Regions from separate parts of the Gilliamella sp. W8128 genome, predicted to be linked through region 2. Evidence: riboswitches for the same ligand, from Rfam matches in the RefSeq annotation. Region 2 holds a riboswitch; the other holds the start of a gene.
What was found. A riboswitch is a leader RNA that binds a small molecule or an ion and turns the genes downstream of it on or off. The one in region 2 is predicted to bind thiamine pyrophosphate.

Region 1: it holds a riboswitch for thiamine pyrophosphate, as region 2 does, so the genes downstream of both, thiM (hydroxyethylthiazole kinase) here and thiB (thiamine ABC transporter substrate binding subunit) in region 2, are expected to answer to the same signal.

The regions. Positions count from the first base shown of each region.
Region 1 is NZ_JACFSE010000002.1:19,504-31,009, forward strand. Features, by position in the region: gene H3U97_RS01730 (hypothetical protein) at 1-802, opposite strand, end outside; gene gutQ (arabinose-5-phosphate isomerase GutQ) at 1,182-2,144, shown strand; gene aroK (shikimate kinase AroK) at 2,329-2,850, shown strand; gene H3U97_RS01745 (SPOR domain-containing protein) at 2,917-3,777, shown strand; gene H3U97_RS01750 (Dam family site-specific DNA-(adenine-N6)-methyltransferase) at 3,827-4,648, shown strand; gene rpe (ribulose-phosphate 3-epimerase) at 4,690-5,367, shown strand; gene H3U97_RS01760 (phosphoglycolate phosphatase) at 5,360-6,055, shown strand; gene trpS (tryptophan--tRNA ligase) at 6,079-7,074, shown strand; gene trkA (Trk system potassium transporter TrkA) at 7,199-8,560, shown strand; TPP riboswitch at 8,611-8,712, shown strand; gene thiM (hydroxyethylthiazole kinase) at 8,773-9,546, shown strand; gene thiE (thiamine phosphate synthase) at 9,562-10,203, shown strand; gene thiD (bifunctional hydroxymethylpyrimidine kinase/phosphomethylpyrimidine kinase) at 10,215-11,009, shown strand; gene H3U97_RS01790 (heavy-metal-associated domain-containing protein) at 11,107-11,313, opposite strand.
Region 2 is NZ_JACFSE010000001.1:352,414-363,919, forward strand. Features, by position in the region: gene H3U97_RS01600 (hypothetical protein) at 1-1,186, shown strand, start outside; gene H3U97_RS01605 (hypothetical protein) at 1,215-2,378, shown strand; gene H3U97_RS01610 (hypothetical protein) at 2,404-3,798, shown strand; gene H3U97_RS01615 (hypothetical protein) at 3,810-5,159, shown strand; gene H3U97_RS01620 (amidohydrolase family protein) at 5,257-6,273, opposite strand; gene H3U97_RS01625 (putative quinol monooxygenase) at 6,715-7,008, shown strand; gene argS (arginine--tRNA ligase) at 7,068-8,801, opposite strand; TPP riboswitch at 8,963-9,071, shown strand; gene thiB (thiamine ABC transporter substrate binding subunit) at 9,112-10,110, shown strand; gene thiP (thiamine/thiamine pyrophosphate ABC transporter permease) at 10,124-11,506, shown strand, end outside.

The DNA of each region.
Region 1 (11,506 bases), on a different contig from region 2:
CTGGGTCCCACATAGAAAAAGGACCAGCACGTTCGCCGTTATATTCTAACAAAGGTCTGGCAGAGCAAATATCCGCCATCGGCTGTGGTTTAATATAATAAGTGACAGTACTTGCAGTAAAAGAAGTACTTTTAGGTACGCCATAACGGGAGGATAAGATAACATCATCAGTTCTTAATATCACTCGATAAGGTGCTTTACAAATAGTCGGCACATTGTCACGAGTAACCGGACGGTCAAATTTATCAAGAATAGATAAATGCAACTGCCCTGTAACGGTAAAATCACCATCGCCATCATCGTCATCCCAATAGTTATAAGGCGCGCCAATAAGGGTGCTTAATGGTATGGCATTAACATTAGTTGGCACCAACATATCAATATCGGCAAAACTCTGACCGGCAACCGGCAGTAAAATAGCATGTGATGAGTTTGAGTTATTACTTGCTGGTGTTAATGTCGTACCATCAGAGAAGGATATCTTCATCAGTTCGTCTAAGTCTGTCGCGCGCGTTTGACCACCATCAAAAGTTAAATATGGCACATTACCGTGAATAACATTTGTAGTATAAGCGGTCAGCGCTTGACTATTAAATGAAAATGGTAGAAAGATAATAGGCAGTAAAGTTAAAAAAATCGACCAAGATAAACACAATCTTGATAACAATTTAAGGGATTGCTGAAAAAATAAACCACACGAAAAAACGAAACTTCGTTGGCTAAAACGAGACGAATTTAAATTAAAAGTTGGGCAGGTTTGGTGTTTGGTGTTTGGTGTTTGGTGTTTTAAATTATAACGCATTTTGACATCCCTTGTCAAGTAATACTATGTTTTATTTCACTTTATTTCAGTTAGACCGACTAAATTACCACCAAATATTGCGGTTAAAATAATCTATAGAGTATAGTGCCACAAAAAAATCTACGCAACTACATTTAATGATGTAATTGTTAAATTTTGTAAATATTATTAGAGAGTTAAATCTTTAAAACATAGTATTAACCGTTTAAAAACACCATTCTTAAATATTGTCTCACTCATTTTGTTTTTTAATTCTAAAAGCTTTTTGAATATTCAATAGTTAATTGTTAGACTATCTAGCATAATCTGATTAAATATAATCATAAAATTGATTATAGATTTAATTTTTGTGTAAATTTAATTCAATAGGCAATTAAACATGGATAAATTGTTACAATATGGTCGAGAACTTCTTGAACTTGAACTTCACGAAGCACAAAAGTTACCCGCCCGACTTGGTAAAGACTTTATTAAGGCTTGTCAATTCATCTTGTCCACCAAGGGAAAAGTTGTCGTGTCAGGTATTGGTAAATCAGGACATATTGGAAAAAAAATCGCCGCTTCATTAGCTAGTACCGGTAGTCCGGCTTTTTTTATGCATCCGTCGGAAGCGCTACACGGTGACTTAGGCATGGTAACCGAAAACGATGTAGTAATTTTGATCTCTTATTCTGGTCGAGCAAAGGAGTTTCAATTTATTTTACCAATCCTTGCAGCCATGAATATTCCGGTTATCGCTATTACTGGAGGACTTGATTCGCCACTTGCGACAGCAGCACAAGCAGTATTAGACATTTCAATTGAAAAAGAAGCTTGCCCAATGGGACTAGCACCAACATCAAGTTCAACTAATACATTATTAATGGGTGATGCATTGGCTATTGCCGTTATGCGAGCTCGTGGTTTTAAAGAAGAAGATTTTGCTCGTTCACATCCTGCTGGTAGTCTAGGAGCTAAATTGTTAAATCACGTAAAAGATATTATGCGAAAAGGAGATTTAATTCCTAAAGTTTCACAATCAGCAACGGTACTCGATGCGATGTTAGAATTAAGTCGAACTGGTGTAGGGTTAGTGGCAATATGTCAAGATGATAATAAAATTGTTGGTGTTTTTACTGATGGAGATTTGCGTCGATTACTATTAAAACATGGTACACTACAAGACAATGTTATCGAAGTAATGACCAGTCCAGGACATCAAATACCGGAAAATTGGAAAGCGGTCGAAGCCTTAAAAACATTTAATGATCATAATATTACAGCTGCGCCAGTAGTGAATAATCAAGGTGAATTAGTTGGTGCACTTAATATTCATGATCTACACCAAGCGGGAATAAGTTAACTGATTATTAAATACCTGTTGCAAAATGGGGCTATCTATTGAGATAATTACCGACCTAAATTTTTGTCGTTAGACGGAGATCCAAGAAAGTTACACAATTCAAAGATAAAATGATGATAAAAATCATAGCAAATTGATATTGTGTTGTAAATTTTAACCAAAATTAATAGATGATGAAACTACAATGGCAGAAAAGCGAAATATCTTTCTAATTGGCCCAATGGGGGCAGGAAAAAGCACAATAGGCCGACAAATTGCACAGCAGTTAGGCATGGAATTTTTTGACTCTGATCAAGAGATCGAAAAACGTACAGGTGCTGATATTGCATGGATCTTTGACTTAGAAGGTGAAGACGGATTCCGAGCCAGAGAAGAGAAAGTCATTAATGAATTGACTGAAAAACAAGGTGTAGTACTTGCTACCGGTGGTGGTTCAGTACTATCGAAAGAGACACGTAATCGATTATCAGCACGTGGTATTGTCGTTTATTTAGAAACAACAATTGAAAAACAAATGGCAAGAACACAAAAAGATAAACGTCGTCCTTTATTACAAGGTGGCAATACCCCTCGCGAACTTTATGAAGAGTTAGCTCAGGAACGAGATCCTCTTTATGAAGAAATTGCTGACATCACAATTAAAACCGATGAGCAAAGTGCTAAAGGTGTTGCTGGATATATCATTGATAAAATAGAACAAATTTAAATCATTGATCGATAAACCATGGTTGGTTATAAGGCATTAAACCTATTAATAGGTTAAGGAGTTAATATGCGTGTAGATAAAGATGATCGTTATATATCAGAACAATCCAATAAGCCGTCTACGCCCTCATTTAGTATTACCAATTTTTTTCAGCATTATTCGAAAAAGAAATTGATAATTATGGGGTTAACTGTTGTTATTATTGTCTTATTAGTTAGTACAATGTTATTTCGTTCGTCAAAACCAAAAGCTCCTACACAACTAACTCCTCCTGAAGTTAGCGGTGTTTCAACGCAAGAACCTGAGCCAACCATAACAACACAATCCAATGACGTTGCAACGGCTACAGCTCAAGGTCAAGCATCTGATACGGTACCATCGCCTATGGCGCCAGCACCAATTACCAATGTTAATGAACAACAAAATAGTAGCGAATTAACTGGTAGTAACGGTAGTGATGCAAACACTCAGAGTTCACCAGAGAGTAAACCTGAGTCACAAGTTGACCATAATACTCATCAGGGTAATAATTCATCGCATAATAATGTGGATAATAATAGACTAAACTCGCCGAACCAAGTTGAATCTAAAGTCAATAAACCTGACACTGAATCAACTAGTGGTTCTAAAGTAAATACTAAACCGACTAAAATTGACAAAATAAAGAGTAATCAGTTTTCAGTTCAACTGAGTGCTTCAACTTCGCTTGAAGGTTTAAAAAAATTGGTAAAAAAACATAATATAACCAATTACCAAATTTATGAAACTAAACGAAATAATGTCAAATGGTTTATTTTAGTTAATGGTACATATAATTCTGCTGATGAAGCCAGAAAAGCAATCAAGTCTTTACCAGATGCACTAAAAAAAGATAAACCTTGGGTTAAATCTGGCGCAACTATTAATAAAGAAAAATCGGCAAAATAGTAAGGGATATTGTTCATATATCCTACCAATGACAAAATAGGAGTTTCCGTTGAAGAAGCGACGAGCCTTTTTAAAGTGGGCTGGAGGAAAATATGAGCTTGTAGACACTATAAAACAGTATCTACCGGAAGGTGAACAACTCATTGAGCCCTTTGTAGGTGCTGGTTCCGTTTTTTTAAATACTAACTTCAAAAGTTATATTTTAGCTGATATCAATCATGATCTAATTGCACTATTTAAGCTATTACAATCCAATCCGGAGCTGTTTATTAATGATCTTAAATTACTATTTAATGATCAAAATAACCAAGCTGAAGCATTTTATCAACTACGTGATGTGTTTAATTATAGTAAAGATCAATATTTGCGATCGCTTTTATTTGTCTATTTAAATCGTCACTGTTACAACGGCTTATGTCGTTATAATAATAGTGGTTTATTTAATGTGCCATTTGGCCGTTACAAGACTATTTATTTCCCAGAAAGGGAACTCTATTTCTTTGCCAAAAAAGCGCAAAATGCTGAGTTTGTCTGTACGCCTTATCATAAAGCGATGAAAATGGCGAAACGTAACTCCGTTATTTATTGTGATCCACCTTATCTATCGCCTAATGAAACAGCAGGTTTTACCGCCTACTATTCTAATAATTTTGGGTTTGACGAACATCAAAGGTTGTCACAATTAGCTGAGCAAATTGCCTATAAAAAAGAGATTCCAGTGCTGGTATCAAATCATGATACTCACTATACCAGAACGTTATATAGTAAAGCGCGCCATCTTTACCGAGCAGAAATGCGGCGCTCAATTAGTTGCGCTGGCGAAGGACGCAAAAAAATTGATGAAATATTGGCCTTATACCAAAAATCTTAAGCTATTTTTAAGTATAAGGTGTTTATGAGTAGAGGTATGTTATGAATGAATTTATTATTGCACCATCAATACTATCCGCCGATTTCGCTCGTCTTGGTGAAGATACCCAAAAAGTATTAGATGCAGGAGCGGATGTTGTCCATTTCGATGTGATGGATAATCATTTTGTTCCCAATTTAACAATGGGTAGTATGTTTTGTAAGGCACTGCGAGACTATGGAATTAGTGCACCAATTGATGTCCATCTAATGGTTTCTCCTGTTGAAGAGCTAATTACCTCTTTTGCCAAATCTGGAGCAACAAACATATCTATTCATCCAGAAGCGACAATTCATCTAGATCGTTCATTACAATTAATTAAAGATCATGGTTGCAGTGCCGGTATTGTGCTTAATCCAGCAACACCACTTGACCATTTAGACTATGTGATGGATAAAGTTGATATTATTTTATTGATGGGTGTTAACCCAGGTTTTGGTGGTCAATCATTCATCCCAGCAACGCTTAAAAAATTGCGGCAAGTTAAACAACGCATTATTGATTCTGGTAGAAATATTCGCCTAGAAATTGATGGCGGTGTAAAAGTAGATAATATAGCTGAAATTGCCAAGGCAGGAGCCGATATGTTTGTTGCTGGCTCAGCCATATTTGGTCAACCTGACTATAAAACGGTAATTGATGCAATGCGTAAAGAGTTAGCAGGAGTAAAACATGGCTAAATTAGATGATATTCAAGCTATTGCTTTTGATTTAGATGGAACATTAGTAGATAGCGTACCTGGACTTGCTTTAGCAAGCCAAAAAATGTTGGCAGATTTAAATTTACCAACAGTTACCAATGAACAAGTTAAAAACTGGGTAGGTAATGGTATTGATGTGATGCTTGAACGCGTTTTCAAAGCCATTGATATTAATCCGTCAAACGAATATTTTGCTGAAGCTAAACAAATATTTAGTCAGCATTATGATAAGGTTATGGATGAACAGACAACACTGTTTCCTCATGTAAAACAGACCTTGAAAGCTCTTTATGAAAATCATTATCCTTTAGCACTTGTAACTAATAAACCGGCTCAATTTTTACCGGGATTACTAAGCTCATTAGGTATCAAAGAGTATTTTTCATTAGTACTCGGCGGTGGTGATGTAATTAAATTAAAACCACACCCGGCTCCACTTTATCAAGTCATGGCAACATTTGGATTATACAATGATCAGTTATTATTTGTTGGTGATTCGAAAAATGATATTAGCGCAGCCAAAAATGCTAATTGCCCTACTGTTGCGTTAAGTTATGGTTATAATTATGGCGAATCAATTGCAACAAGTGAACCCGATTTTTTATTTGATGATTTTCAAGATATATTAACCCTATTACCTCAGCCAAAAGCTGAAGCAAAAAAATAATAAGTTTAAATTAGGAATAAATTATGAGTAAACCAATTGTATTTAGTGGCGCTCAGCCATCAGGAGAACTAACATTAGGCAACTATTTAGGTGCTTTAAAGAATTGGGTGTCTTTACAAAATGAATATGATTGCGTTTATTGTATCGTCAATCAACATGCGATCACGGTACGCCAAGATCCTAATAAGTTACGTAAAGCAACACTTGATACATTAGCACTTTATCTAGCCTGTGGTATTGATCCACAAAAAAGTACTATTTTTGTGCAATCCCATGTGCCTGCACATGCTGAATTAGGTTGGGCATTAAACTGTTATACCTATTTTGGTGAATTGAGCCGTATGACACAATTTAAAGATAAATCTTCTCGTCATTCAGAAAATATAAATGCCGGGCTTTTTGATTATCCAGTGTTAATGGCTGCCGATATTTTGTTATATCAAGCTAATTTAGTTCCCGTTGGTGATGACCAAAAACAACATCTTGAACTTTCTCGCGATATTGCAATGCGTTTTAATGCCCTTTATGGCGATATTTTCACTGTTCCTGAACCATTTATTGCTAAAGTTGGCGCTCGGGTTATGTCATTACAAGATCCTAGCAAAAAAATGTCTAAATCAGATGAAAATCGCAATAATGTTATTGGTTTACTTGAAAATCCAAAAGATGTCGAGAAGAAAATTAAACGGGCAATGACCGATTCTGATGAACCACCAGTCGTCCGTTATGATTTAAAAAATAAAACGGGGGTATCAAATCTGTTAGATATCTTAACCGGTATTACGGGTAAACCTATTGCTGAACTTGAGAAAGAATTTGAAGGTAAAATGTATGGCCATCTAAAAACCGAGGTCGCAAATCAAGTTATTGATATGTTAACTGATTTACAAGCAAAATATCATCAGTATCGTGATGATGAAAATTATCTTCTGACAATTATGCAAGAAGGTGCACAAAAAGCTCGTGCAAAAGCAGAGCCAACGTTGAAAAAAGTTTATGACGCAATCGGTTTTGTATAGTTAACCGTAAAACTAGATTGCAATTAACGCTAAACAATATCAATTGGCTTTAATGACTAAACGCACTATCGTTTTTGTTAACGAAAAATGCCATTGAAGCCTTTTTGATTATCATAGGTTAGTTATGAAAATTATCATTCTTGGTGCAGGTCAAACAGGTAGTGCTCTTGCCGAATATCTGGTTACCGAAAAACAGAACGATGTGACTGTTGTTGATGAAGATCATGACAAGTTGCAATCATTGCAAGAACGTTTTGATTTACAAGTTATTTGTGGAAAATCATCTTATCCACAAGTATTAGAAAGTGCTGGTGCAGAATCTGCCGACATGTTAGTCGCTGTTACCAATTCTGATGAGGTCAATATGATGGCTTGCCAGATTGGGCATGTGATGTTCAATATTCCTCAAAAAGTCGCACGTATTCGAGCTCCAGAATATAATGATGAAAGATACTCATTTTTTAATAAAGATTGTATTAATATCGATCATATTATAGCCCCAGAAAATCTAATCACCAATCATATCAGCCAGCTAGTGCAATATCCTGGCGCACTACAATTTGCCTCATTTTATGATAATCGAGTCTGCTTAGTTGCCGTTACAGCTTACTATGGTGGTGCATTGGTGGGTAGTGAATTATCAGAGCTAAAAGAACATTTACCTCATGTCGAAGCTCGGGTGGTGGCTATTTATCGTAAAAATCGTTTTATTCGTCCGATTGGTTCAACTTTGATTGAAGCTGGGGATATGGTTTACTTTATTACCCCACCGCTTAACATCAAAGCGGTAACCAGTGAATTACAACGGTTAGAAAAGCCTTATAAACGAATACTCATTAGTGGTGGTGGTGGCATTGCTGTTGCTTTAGCTAAGCGATTAGAAAACGATTATCAAGTTAAATTGATTGAACGTAATGCCGAAAAAGCAGAATTAATTGCCGAGCAGTTAGTTAATACGACCGTATTACATGGTGAATCATCGGATCAAGAGCTATTATCGCAAGAACAAGTCGAACTTACCGATCTGTTTGTGGCAGTGACGAGTGATGATGAATCAAATATTATGTCGTCAATGCTTGCCAAAAGGATGGGAGCCAAAAAAGTCATCGTACTTATTCAACGACAAGCTTATTTAGAGTTAATAAACGATAGCGTAATTGATATTGCCATTTCACCACAACATGCAACTATTTCAGAGCTATTAAGTCATGTTAGACAAACAGGTGTGGTTAAAGTGGTCTCACTACGTCAGGGTGAGTCAGAAATTGTCGAAGTAGTTGCCAATGGTGAGGCAGAAAATTCAAAATTAGTTGGTAAAAATATTAACAGTCTAAAATTGCCTTCAGGGGCAACTATTGGTGCTGTGGTGCGTGGTGAAGATGTGATTATTGTTAATACCGATTTAATGATCGAAGATGGTGATCACTTAATCATTTTCTTACCAGATAGACGATCTATTAGCGATATCGAAAGATTATTACAATAGCTTGTATAAAGTATAAACTCAGTAGATAATAAAACTGTTTTTATAAATTATTTTTTGACTCGGGGTGTTTTTTGTTACTACAAAAAACTGAGATTTTACCCGTTGAACCTGATCTGGCTCATACCAGCGTAGGGAAGTCTCCGTCTTAATTATCCGTTTTGACACATTCTTCCCTTAATATCAATAATAAATAAGGAAAGAATATGTCTACCATTCAGTTATTTCAAAACAATGATGCCATTCCCTTTATTGAGCAAGTTAAACAACAACGCCCGTTAGTCCATTGCATTACCAATGATGTGGTACAGAATTTTACCGCCAATGTTTTATTAGCCATTGGTGCTTCGCCAGCAATGGTCGTTGCGAAACAAGAAGTTGAGGACTTTGTAACTATTGCCAGTAGTTTATTAATTAATATTGGTACCATTGATGAGCACAGCGCAAATAGTATGTTGTTAGCTGCAGCAAAAGCTGAACAGACGCAGACACCATGGGTACTAGATCCTGTAGCGGTTGGTGCGGCACTTAAATACCGCACTGAAGTTGCCAAACAACTGTTAACCTTTAGACCAAGTGTTATTCGAGGAAATGCCTCTGAAATTCTTGCATTGAGTGGTCAACAATCATCATCGAAAGGGCCTGATGGACTTGATTCTACCGATTCTGCATTAAATGCAGCAATACTATTAGCACAAAAATATCAAACCATCGTCGCAATAACAGGTGAGATAGATTATGTCACAGATGGCGAACAAATTTATAGCATTGTCGGTGGCGATATCGCTTTAACTAAAGTAACCGGCACCGGCTGTTCGTTATCTGCAATGGTAGCAGCATTTATTGCAACCACTAGTGATCGTTTAACCGCTACCGCAACAGCTTGTTTTATGATGAAAAAAGCAGGACAACTCGCTAGTAAGCAACAAGGGTTAGGTAGTTTCGCCATTGCTGTTATTGATCATCTTTCACGATTCAATCAAAACTAAAAATAAGGATGTTTGATGAAAAAGCAACTTGATTTAACCCTCTATTTAGTCCTCGATCCGTTATTATGTGGCGGTATAGATGGTATGGTCACTACCACCAAAATTGCTGTTGAAAATGGCGTTACTGCAGTGCAACTACGTTCAGAACAAGAATACTCTGGTAAAAATTGGTATGACGCTGCACAAGTGCTCAAAGAAGTGCTAAGTAGTACCCAAGTTCCGCTATTTATCAATGACCATGTTGATATTGCTTTAGCCATTGATGCCGATGGCGTTCATATAGGACAAAGCGATCTCCCGGTCGACGTTACTCGACGCTTAATTGGCACAGACAAATGGTTAGGACTTTCAGTTTCAAATCAATCACAACTAGAGAATGTTCCTTGGCATTTAGTCGATTATCTTGGCATAGGACCTATCTATCCAACCACAACCAAAAAGGATGCCGCAGCTGCGACTGGCATTACTCAATTGAAAGAACTGGTTAAAGCGAAACAATGCCCTGCCGTGGCGATCGGTGGTATCGGCGTGAATAATTTAACCGAAGTAATCCAAACTGGCATTGAAGGTATTGCCGTTGTGTCGGCAATATGCGGACAAGCTAATCTTGCCAAAGCGACATCCGACCTAATCAGTAAAATAAAACTGGCAAAATAGGAAACCAAATCATGACAACAGTTGCATTAACAATAGCAGGCAGTGACCCTAGTGGTGGCGCAGGTATTCAAGCTGACTTAAAAGCATTTTCAGCACTTGGTGCTTATGGTATGTCAGTGATCACCGCATTAACCGCACAAAGTACGCAAGGCGTTAATGGTGTACATGCTATTCCCGCTGAATTTATTGAAGCACAGTTTAATACACTATATCAAGATATCCACATTGATAGTGTTAAAATTGGTATGCTAATGAATAAAGAGATTGTTACTACAGTTCATCAGCTATTAAACAATCATCCTATTGCCAATATTGTGCTTGATACCGTAATGATTGCTAAAGGCGGACATCCATTGTTAAAAGCTGATGCCGTTTCTGCTATTCGAGATCTATTATTACCATTAGCCACAATCATCACCCCTAATCTACCTGAAGCGGCTGCATTACTTGATTGTAGTGAGGCAAAAAACGAAGAGCAAATGCAACGACAAGGTTATGAGTTACTAAAATTGGGTTGTCAGGCAGTCTTAATGAAAGGCGGACATTTGCCAAGTCAAGAAAGCCCTGATTATTTAATCACTCACGACAACATCATTAGAATGACATCACCGAGGATCGCAACGAGAAATACCCATGGTACAGGTTGTACCCTCTCTGCAGCAATTGCAGCCTTGTTACCGAAACATCATTTAGAAGAAGCGGTTAAACAAGCCAAAAAATACCTACAAGGCGCTATTGAACATGCAGATAGTTTAAAAATTGGTAAGGGAATTGGGCCTACTCACCATTTTTATCAATGGTGGTAGAAGTATACAAAAACTGTTAATCGATGATTTGATAAAAGTACTCTCGAAGATTTAGGCGATGAGATAATCGCCTAAAATTTAATAACGCTAAATACTGTTAATAAGCAATACCGACAAACTCAAATCCCGCTTCATTAATTGCTGCAATTGCCGCTTCTTGCGAGATAGTACCACCATCAATATCAACTTCATGCTTAGCTAAATCAACAGTAACTTTCGCTTTAGGATCAATATCATTAATTGCTTTAGTAATGGTTTTAACACAATGCTGACAACTCATATTATCGACTATTAATTTCATCATTAACCCCTTTTGGTTATTTAATAATTTACCGATAAATTATCAATGGCAACAGATAGAAAAATTAGATTATTCTTTAAATAAAACAAATCTGCTAGCTATTACCATTAATGAATTAAAATTTAATCTTTATATTACGCCAAAACAAACTAAAACCAAGCCTACTTGGAAAAATTAATTAACCTAATTTTAACAG
Region 2 (11,506 bases):
TTATGAAAAAGACCTAAATTACTTCCATCAATATGATTATCCACAAAAAATAGATGCATATAAGCATTTATTAACTATGAAAGAGATATTAAGTAATCGCTTTTATTCTGAGCACATCAGTTTTTTCAATGATAAATATGACACTAGGCAATTAAAGCAAACTCTTGCTAAAGAGTATTATGATTATGGTAATTACATCACTGGCACTGACAGTGAAAGTTATCGAACAAAAGCCGAATTATATAAAAATAGTTTGTCATACGACAATTATAAAAATGCCGCCACTTTATATAAAAATGCCAATACTAAATATATGCAAATGGCAGCCAAAAATTACTATGACCAAGGTAAACAATTCGAACAACAGTTAAATTATAAAGCTGCTGCTCAAGCCTTTAGTCAGGCTTCATCGATATACAAACCACTAGGTAAATATAAAGATAGTGACAAACTTGCGAAAGAGAATGACAAAAAATATGCTACCCAGCAGGCTCAAGAGGCTTATCAACAAGCTAAACAACTGGCAATGAATGCGACAAAGCGTTATGAATATCGAGAAGTTGCCAAGTATTATGCGCAAGCAGCATCTATATATCAGCCATATGGACAATATTTTGACGCCAGTTCATTAGCTGATACTTATGCTAAAAAAGGCATAATTAAAGTTTATTACTATGGTTCAAGTTTCACCGATGAAATAAGAGATAAATTAAGTGCAAATTATATTCAATTTGCCAATTACTCGAGTGGTGCAGAGATAGATATTCGAATTGACTTTAAAAGTGATTTTGTCGATCTAGATAAATCAGAAACCAATGAAACTAAGATTGAGCAAGTCTTTGATAAATACATTGAAGCAAAAGATAAAAACGGTAATACAACTCAAATCAAAACTTACAAAGATCAACGATATAATTTACAAACAGTAACTCATAGTAACAAATTAACCCTAACGGTTAGCATTGAGGTTCACGGTATCTATAGTTATAGCAAATCATTTAAAATTCAAGAAACCTCAGTTAAACATGACTATATTTATAGTGGTAATGTACCTGCCCAATTTCATAATCATAGTGATGGACGCTTAAAATCGAAAGATGATTTATATACTCAAGCCAAAAGAGATTTATTATCCGAGCTAAACTCAAGATTAGACGATATAGCCAAAGATCTTTCATACCTATAATGGACAATTTTTAATAAGGAAAAATAAAATGAGAATTATTATTGCAAGTTTATTAATGTTTTTATTAGTGAGTTGTACTCACGAACGCACATCTCAAAATGCTTATGCTGAAGGGAACTATCTTGAAAGCATCAATCTATTAGCGGCAAAAATAGAGGAAAAAAGTGAAGCAAACTTTAAGCAAACTGATGCCGAAAAACTCAGTAAGCTGGTTAATGATGTGATGAACAAATATGAGGATGAATTAGCTAGCACCACTAATACTGATTATAAAAAACGCATTGAAATCTATGAAAAACTGTTAGAGATGAATAAGCGCTTAACTAACCGTTTTTATAGTACGGAATTAGTAAACGTTTTAGATAAATATCCTGCTGAAAGTTTGAGGCAAAACATTGCTAAAGATTTGTATGACCAAGGGGTAAATTTCGAAACCCAAAACGACTATAAAGCTGCAGCTGAGGCATTTAGTCAAGCATCATCAGTATATCAACCTCTAGGTAAATATAAAGACAGTGACAAACGTGCGTATAATAATGGTAAAAAACAGGCTACTTTAATGGCAGAAGAGGCTTATCAGCAGGCAAAAATGCTTTCAGAAATTGCAATGCAACGCCTAGAATTTCGTCAAGTTGCCAAATATTATGAGCAAGCCGTGGATGCTTATCGTCATTATGGACGTTATAAAGATGCTACTTCTTTAGCTAACACCTATAAACGCAAAGGGATAATAAAAGTTTATTGCTATGCTTCCGAATACTGCTCTGAGGTAAAATTGTTACTAAATAAGGATTATGTTACCTTTGTTTCTTCTCCAGTTGGTGCTGATCTCAAAATTAAAATAACTGTTGATAAAGAATATAACAGTACAAGATCACAGATTGACATACCAAACACCCGAAAAGTATTTGATAAATACATAGAACATATCGATGCTCAAGGGAATAGGATTCAAATCCCAACGTTAAAAGATGAAACTTACTATACGAAATTGGATACTAATAACAATAGTTTAAGTCTAGAGACAGTAGTAAGGATGGAAGGAATTATTGACTTTTCTGACACTATCTATGCAAGAGCTTCAAGCTATTATGAAAATGATGATGATTTACTACCAGTAGCAAAAAGAGAACTGATCACTAAATTAAGATCATTGCTAGAAAGTACTGCTCAAGATCTTTGTTCCCTTTAATGGACAATTTTCAACAAGGAAAAACATGATAAGAATTATTATTGCCGGTTTATTAATGTTTTTATTAATGAGTTGTACTCACGAACGCACATCTCAAGATGCTTATGCTGAAGGGTACTATCTTGAAAGCATCAATCTATTAGCGGCAAAAATAGAGGAAAAAAGTGAAGAAAACTTTAAGCAAACTGATGCAGCCCAGCTGTGTCAGTTAGTCACTGATGTAATGAATAAATATGAGGATGAATTAGCCAGCACCAATAATACTGATTATAAAAAACGCATTGAAATCTATGAAAGACTGTTAGAGATGAATAAGCGCTTAACTAATCGTTTTTACAGTGCGGAATTAGTGAACTTTTTTGATAAATATCCTGCTGAAAGTTTGAGGCAAATTATTGCTAAAGATTTTTATGATTATGGTAAATCAATCACAGGTACTGATTCTGATAGCTATCATACAAAAGCTGAGTTATATAAAAGTGGTTTGTCTTACTACAGTTATAAAAATATTGCTACTTTATATAAAAATGCTAATAGCAAATATATGCAGATTGCCGCTAAAGATTTCTATGATCAAGGTAGAAATTTCGAAAAACAGAAAGATTATAACGCTGCGTCTGAGGCATTTAGTCAAGCATCATCAGTATATCAACCACTAGGTAAATATAAAGACAGTGATAAACGCGCTTATGATAATGCTAAAAAACACGCTACTTTAATGGCCGAAGAGGCTTATCAAAAAGGAAAAAATCTGGCAAAAGGCGCTGACAGACGCTCAACTTTTCGTTCAGTTGGCGAATATTATAGGCAAGCCGCAGACGTATATAGTCGTTTTGGACGTTATAAAGATGCAGCTTCTTTAGCTGAAAAGTATCTTGATAAAGGTTTAATATCGGTTTATTTTCATTCAGACGATCACTGTTCTGATGTAAGCTCAGCTTTTTCTGCTAATTATCTCTCCTTTGTCAGTTCTCCATCTGGTGCAGATATCATAATTAATGTGACTTGTAATAGCCGTTATTACTCCCCTCAACAATCGTATAACATGGAAATAAAACGCGAAAAAGTATTTGATAAATATGTAGAACAGACTGATGCTCAAGGGCATACAACTCAGGTCGAAACTTTTAAAGAAGTGTCTTACAACGAGTCAACCAGAACTTATCGCAATAGCTTAACATTATTGACTGAAATAAGCGTTACAGGACTTATTAATTCAAGTAGCTCATTTACTATAGAAAAATCTTCAGAAAAATATGAGGTTCACTATTGGGGGGGAGATGTACCTTCACATGTACATGACTATAACGAAGGTGTTTTAGAATCTCCACATGAATTAGAACAAAGAGCTAAAAGCGAACAAAGTGCTGAATTAAGATCAATACTTGATAGTATTGCTCAAGATCTTTCATATCTATAAAGGGAAACTTTATGAAAATTAAAAAATTAATGAAAATTATTTTGGCTTCTTTATCAATATTTTTATTAGTTGCTTGTGCGCACCAACGCACATTTCAAGAAGCATACGCTGAAGGAAGTTATATTGAAAGTATCAATTTATTAGCGACAAAAATAGAGGAAAAAAGTGAAGCAAACTTTAAGCAAACTGATGCTGCCCAGCTGCGTCAGTTAGTTACCGAGGTGATGAATAAATATGAAAATGAATTAGCTAATACCACAAAGGCCAATGATGAACAACGCCAAGAAATATATGAGAAATTATTAGAGCTTAATCAGCGTTTGAGTGATCACTTTTACAGTTCCGAATTAGCATTCTTTTTGGATAAATATCCTAGTGAACGTCTAAAACAAAATATTGCTAACTTTTATACTCAACAAGCAAATGCTATCCCAACTAATTCTGCTGGTGATTATGAAGAAAGAGCAGCGTTATATAAAAAATCTTTAGATAGATATTACGATAAAAATATCGAAAAAGCCTATATTCATGCGGATACTAAATATAGGCAGCTTGCGGCACAAACATTATACAATCTTGCTAAACAGGAAATACGGAGTGGTGATTATAATGCAGCGCTAGCTTGTTTTAGAACTATTGATGTTATTTATAAGCCATTAGGTCAATACAAAGATACTGAAAAATTAGCTCGTTACTATGAAAAAAAAGCGAGAAACAAAGAAGCGTTTGATTCTTATTCTCAAGGTGAAAAAATAGCTAAAAATGCGACTCGAAGTTATCAATATCGACAAGCAGCAACAAATTATCAACATGCCGCGAATACTTATGCAAAATATGGTAATTATCGAGATTCGGAACAAAAAGCAATAGAGTATACCACCAAGGGTCAAATAAGACTATATGTGACAGGTAATACAAATGCATTTTCTAATTTTGTTGAAGATTATTTCAAAAATGATGATGCTATTATATTAGTTAACAACAGTACTGGTAGTGACATTACTATTAATCTTAGTGAAGATGAGCGATATTCTGAAGATGGCGGTTCAGTAACAAATGACACTAAAAAGAATGGTGAAAAAGAATATAATTTACAAACTGAAACATTAGTAAATAATTATAGTTTAAACCTTAGCGTAAATATTTCTGGATTAAGTGGTTATTATGACAGATTTTCAGCTGAAAAAAGTTCAAGACAAGTTAAGTATACCTACACTGGTGATAAACCTAGTTACGAATTTGATAGTACAGACGGTAATTACTATTCTCGTAGTGAATTAAGACAACAAGCAGAAGATGATATAAAATCAAGTCTTAGCAATTACCTTTCTAGGCTTTCTTCAGCAATTCATGAATTATAAATAATAATCAATAAATATAATCCCACTCAGTTATTCTCTGGGTGGGATTTTTATTTTTAAAGATGATTAAATCTCAGTTAAATTTTTAATCAGACAATTATTCGATGCCTAATACCATACGCCCATTTTTGGTGGCAACATTTACCACATTATCTAAATCTGTATAACGACAGCCAGTGACTAATAATTTAAGCTCTTCCCACATATTACCGGTTGAAAAAGGTAACATATAATCACTGACGTTATCTGTTCCAATAGCAACAGGTATCCCGGCGGCAGCAAGTTCATCGACTGGCGTTAATGAATTGCGGGTAGGGCCATGTTCTTCACGGCGCGGGCTATCGATCCAAGCAAATGGGCAAGCAATTACCATCATTTTAGCTTCTTTCATTTTTTGGTAGAGTTTTTGACGATATTCTAAACTATGAGCGGTAATTGAAATACTATGAATAGCCACCACGCGACCATGCATACCATGCTCAATAGTTTTATCAGTAAGTTGCTCGGTTTCGATTTCATCTGATGAGTTAAACTGGTCAACATGAACATGTACCATTTTGCCTAATGCTTTACCGGTTTGCATTAACACATCTAAATGTTTTAATCCCATTCCTTCACCATGATCTCGCTCATCTCGACGCGGCAAACCACCAATAATATCTACTAAATCAGCACCTTTATCAAACCAGTATCGGGCTTCTTTATCAATAACTCCTTTAAGAGTTTGATTAACTAATTTAATCGTAATATCGTTTTTATATGTTTCACGAGCTCGTAGCGCACCTCTAATTGCTCGCTCTTCGGCAATCGGATCAATGTCAACAAATGAACCCATGGCAGTAACACCTTGTTCAATCATGCGTTCAACCGCCATGCTAAAATGACGATAATAATCATCTTCGGTCATTGCTGCTTTCACTTTATCAAGCGTGTCCCATTTTTCAATTAAAGTCTGTTTTTGGTAGACATCAAAACTATCTACAGTGATAGTAAAAGCACGATCAGCATGCATATGTGAATTAACCCAACCACCATTTTGTTTAATTTTGTTCATCAAATATGCTTTCAAGCTCTGATCTCGACTAGTTGATAACATTTGTTTATTATCGGTCATAATGCGCCTCTAAAATTTGGTTACTATTTAGTTTTAATAAAAAATGGATAAAAAAAATCCCCCAAAAAGGAGGATCAAAATAAACCTGTTAGGATATTTCTTATAGCAATGAAAACACAAGTTGTCATGGAAGTTTACACTTTATTATTTTTCCGAAGTGGGAAAGATTTTAATGGATTCATTGTTAAGATCAAGTATTTTAATTTTAAAAATATTTAAATAAATGAAAAGGTTAAAGTATTATTTTTTAGATTTTTCAAACTAAAAAAAGTCTATTTATAATTTCAAAGAGTAAACTATTAAATTACATATGCCTAACTTACTATTTAATAATAAGTATAGTGGTCGAAAAAATGAGATTAGCATGGTTATTAAAAGCTGTTTATTCTTAACAGTAGGATTTCAATCATTACAAAACAAATTTACTTATAAGGGTAGAATATGTCACAACTAAACATTATTGCCACCATTACGATAAAACCAGAGTATCATGAAGCATTTAAACCTATATTTAAACGATTAGTTATCGGTAGTCGAGCTGAACATGGTTGTGTTCGCTATGAGCTGAATCAAAGTATTGAGAATCCCAATATTTATATAGTAGTAGAAACATGGCAATCACAGCAGGCGATTGACTTACATAATACAACGCCACATTTTGTTGAATTTGCTAATTTTGCCAAGGAGCATGTTGATGGATTATCGATTTGTATAGCTAAACAGGTTGATGTCTAAGAGGATAACTAAATACCAACAAAACCACCGATATTTAATCATATCGGTGGCAAATAAGCTTACATTTTGTCAACGGTTTTAATGCCAAGCATATCTAAACCCGTTTTAAGCGTTTTGGCTGTTAATGAGGCCAGTTTCAATCTGCTAACTTTTAAACTCTCATTTTCGGCAGCCAAAATAGGGCAGTGTTCATAAAAACTTGAAAATAGGGTAGCGATATCATACAGATACGCGCAAAGAACATGTGGAGTACCTTCGGCGGCAACAGTTGTGATTGTTTCATCAAATTGATTCAAACGAATTGCTAACGCTCGTTCCTTTTCAGTACCTAAATCGATATGACCATCTAGATTGTCTTCATTGATATTCGATTTTTTAAATACTGAAAGTACACGGGTATAGGCATACTGTAAATAAGGTGCTGTATTGCCTTCAAATGACAGCATATTATCCCAATCAAATACATAATCAGTCGTTCTATTTTTGGATAGATCAGCATATTTAACCGCACCAATGGCAACAGCATCAACCACTTGAGCAAGCTCGGCATCAGAAAGATCAGGATTTTTGCTTTTAATTAATGTTGCGGCTCGCTCGGTTGCTTCATCGAGTAGATCATTTAGTTTAACGGTATCACCTGAACGCGTTTTAAAAGGTTTACCATCTTTACCTAACATCATACCGAACATATGATGTTCAAGTTTTAAAGATTCTGGGACATATTTTGCTTTATGCACAATCGCCCAAACTTGTTCTAAATGTTGGTGTTGGCGTGAATCGGTATAATATAAAATACGATCCGCGTGTAAGGTTTCATAACGATATTTTGCACAGGCAATATCGGTTGTTGCATAAAGATAACCACCATCTCGTTTTTGGATGATAACACCCATTGGTTCGCCTTCTTTATTTTTATACTCATCTAAAAACACAACAATAGCGCCTTCACTTTCAACGGCTAATTTTTTCTGTTTAAGATCGGCAACAATGCCCGGAAGCATACTGTTATAGATACTTTCACCCATGGTATCTTCTAGTGAAAGTGTGACATTGAGTCGCTTATATGTGGCAATATTTTGCGTCATGGTAATATCAACCAGTTTTCGCCACATTTCACGGCAATACTCATCACCACCTTGAAGCTTAACGACATAATTACGGGCTTTTTCAGCAAAGACCTCATCTTCGTCATAATGTTTTTTGGCTGCACGATAAAAAGATTCTAGATCCGATAGATCCATATCGTTGGCCTGTTCATTTTGCATTTTTTCAAGGTAAGCGATTAACATACCAAATTGGGTTCCCCAATCACCAACGTGATTAGCTCGAATCACATTGTGACCAAGAAAATTTAAGACTCTAACACTCGCATCACCAATAATAGTTGAGCGTAAATGACCAACATGCATCTCTTTTGCTACGTTTGGTGCTGAGTAATCAACCACAATAGTTTGTGGTTTAGCTGGTAAAGTGATATTCAATTTATCGCTACTTAACGCTACTTCGTTCTGCTCGGCAATCCAACTATTTTTTAAAAAGATATTAATAAAACCCGGGCCAGCTATTTCTACTTTATCGGCAATATCTTCAATATCCAGATGTTGTAATACTTTTTCTGCCAATGCGCGTGGTGGCATAGCCAATTTTTTAGCGGTAGCCATGATACCATTTGCTTGATAATCACCAAATTGAACTTTGGCTGATTGCTTGATTAAAGCATCACAGTTTTTATCTGCACCAGCCATAATCATTGCTTGCGAAACTCGTTGCGTTAATAGTTGTTGAATATTCACATTGTACCTAATCAATAATCATAAAATGAGGCATATAATACCGACAAACACAACAATTGTCACTGATTGCCTGTAATCTTACCTTGTTTTAATATGTATAAATTTGTATTTATCAACACCTCGCCTGTTTACAATTCTATTTGCTACCACTAAACTACTCATCGTTCTCAACGGGGTGCCCTGAAGGGCTGAGAGTGTCAGAAAAACTGACATAACTCGTCGAACCTGAACTGGATAATACCAGCGGAGGGATTTGAGTTATTATATCTGCTCAAACCTTTTGTCTTTTACACATTACTTTGGAGGCAAAATGTTTCGTAAAAACTTTTTACTATCTGTTATATTTTCATTTTCACTATTTAGTCATCTAGCAAATGCACAACAACCAACCCTAACCGTTTATAGTTACAACTCATTTATGTCACAATGGGGGCCGGGTGAAGCAATTAAAAAAGGCTTCGAAGCGCAATGTCATTGCCAACTTGATGTTGTCACATTGGGGGATGGCGTATCTGTTTTAAATCGCATTCGCCTTGAAGGCGACAAAACAAATGCGGATGTTATTTTAGGATTAGATAACAATCTATTAGCACAAGCCAAGCAAGCTGATATTTTAATTCCACATCAAATTAGTAAACCCGATAACCTCAATACCGATTGGTGGGATGATAGTTTTATTCCTTACGATTTTGGCTATTTCGCTTTTATCTATAATCAAGATAAGATCAAAAATCCTCCTCATTCATTACATGAATTGGTCGAAAACAAAGCTAATTGGAAAATCATTTATCAAGATCCTAGAACCAGCACTCCAGGACTAGGTTTATTGTTTTGGATGAAAAAGGTCTATGGTGACGAGGCGGCAAATGCGTGGCAACAAGTTGCTAAACATACGGTCACAGTAACTAAAGGTTGGAGTGAAGCCTATGGTATGTTCTTAAAAGATGAGGCTGATTTGGTATTAAGTTATAGCACATCGCCGATAGCACATATTATTAATGAAAATAATCATAGCTACGCAGCCGCGATTTTTGCTGAAGGTCACTATCGCCAAGTCGAAGTGGCTGGCATCATTAAATATAGCCAAGAAGTCGATTTAGCTCGACAATTTTTACGTTACTTACTAACACCTGAGATACAACGGCAATTTGCTGAAAAAAATGTGATGTATCCAATTATTAAAACCGATCTACCCGATGCCTATAAGCAAATTAATACCATTGATAAATCGCTAGAATTTACACCGGAAGAGATTGAAAAACATCAAAAAGGCTGGATTCGTGAGTGGCAGTCAGCAATAAGTAACTAGTTAAGTATTATTAATGTTAAAATTCAGATCATTATTACCAGGTATCAGTGCTGCTAGTTTAATTTTAATCATATTAAGTTCAGCACTTCTCGCTATCTGGAAATTTGCCTTGCAGTCAGGAAATTTAACCATCTATTTTGATAGTTACATATTGCATATTATATGGATAACTTTTTACCAAGCTGTATTGTCGACATTATTATCACTAATCGCAGCCATATTAATGGCTAAAGCATTATCTTTAGTGGATTTTAAAGGTAAAAAGTTGTTATTGAAAATGATGCCTATTACCTTTATCTTACCAACACTAGTTGTTGTGACTGGTTTACTATCGGTTTATGGGCGACAAGGTTTATTATCAAATATCTGCCAAATATTACACATACCATTCTCATTTTCAATTTATGGTTTACACGGCATTTTATTGGCGCATGTATTCCTGAATTTCCCTTATGCCTGCTGCCTATTTTATCAAACCTTACAAAGCGTACCTATTGAACAAAAACACTTAGCTGCGCAATTAAATTTTAGCAATGTAACTTTTTTTAAAATTATTGAATGGCCATTACTGCGTAGACAAGTATTACCTATGGCAGCATTAATTTTTATGTTATGTTTTTCAAGTTTTGCCATTGTTTTAGCATTAGGTGGCGGGCCAAAATATACCACGCTTGAAGTTGCTATTTATCAAGCAATTCGTGATTTTGATCTGTTACAAGCAGCATTACTTGCCTGTTTACAATTAGTTTGTTGTATTGCCTTCGTTGGATTAATGCAAAAGATAAACAGAATCGATAAAAAATTAACGCTAAAATTTACTCAAACAGACTATCGTTTACCTCAACCCAAAGGATTAAAAATTGTTAGTTCAGTGCTAATTTTGATCGGTGGATTATTTATACTGTTACCGATGCTGACCATCCTTTTTCAAGGTATCTATTTCTTTCAATTTTCACTGTTGACCTTCTCATTACAGCAAGCTTTATTTTTTTCAATCATTATTGCTATTGGTTCATCAATTATTGCCATGACACTCGGATTACTATTACTTTGGACCAACAGTCGACTACTGATAAATAGACAACCGCGATTGAGTAATGGACTATTATTAATTGCATCACTGATTCTAGCCATACCAAGTATGGTATTGGCATCAGGATTATTTTTATTACTATTTGACTATAGTAATAATACCGTTTTTATCTGCTTATTGATGATGGTTTGTAATGGATTGATGGCGTTACCATTTATTATAAAAAATCTTACCGTTCCAATGTATGATATCACTGCTCAATATTGGCGACTTACCCAATCACTGAATATTAATGGTTTAACTCACTTTTATCTAATTGATTTTAGAGGGTTAAGAAGAACAATATTAATGAGCTTTGCATTT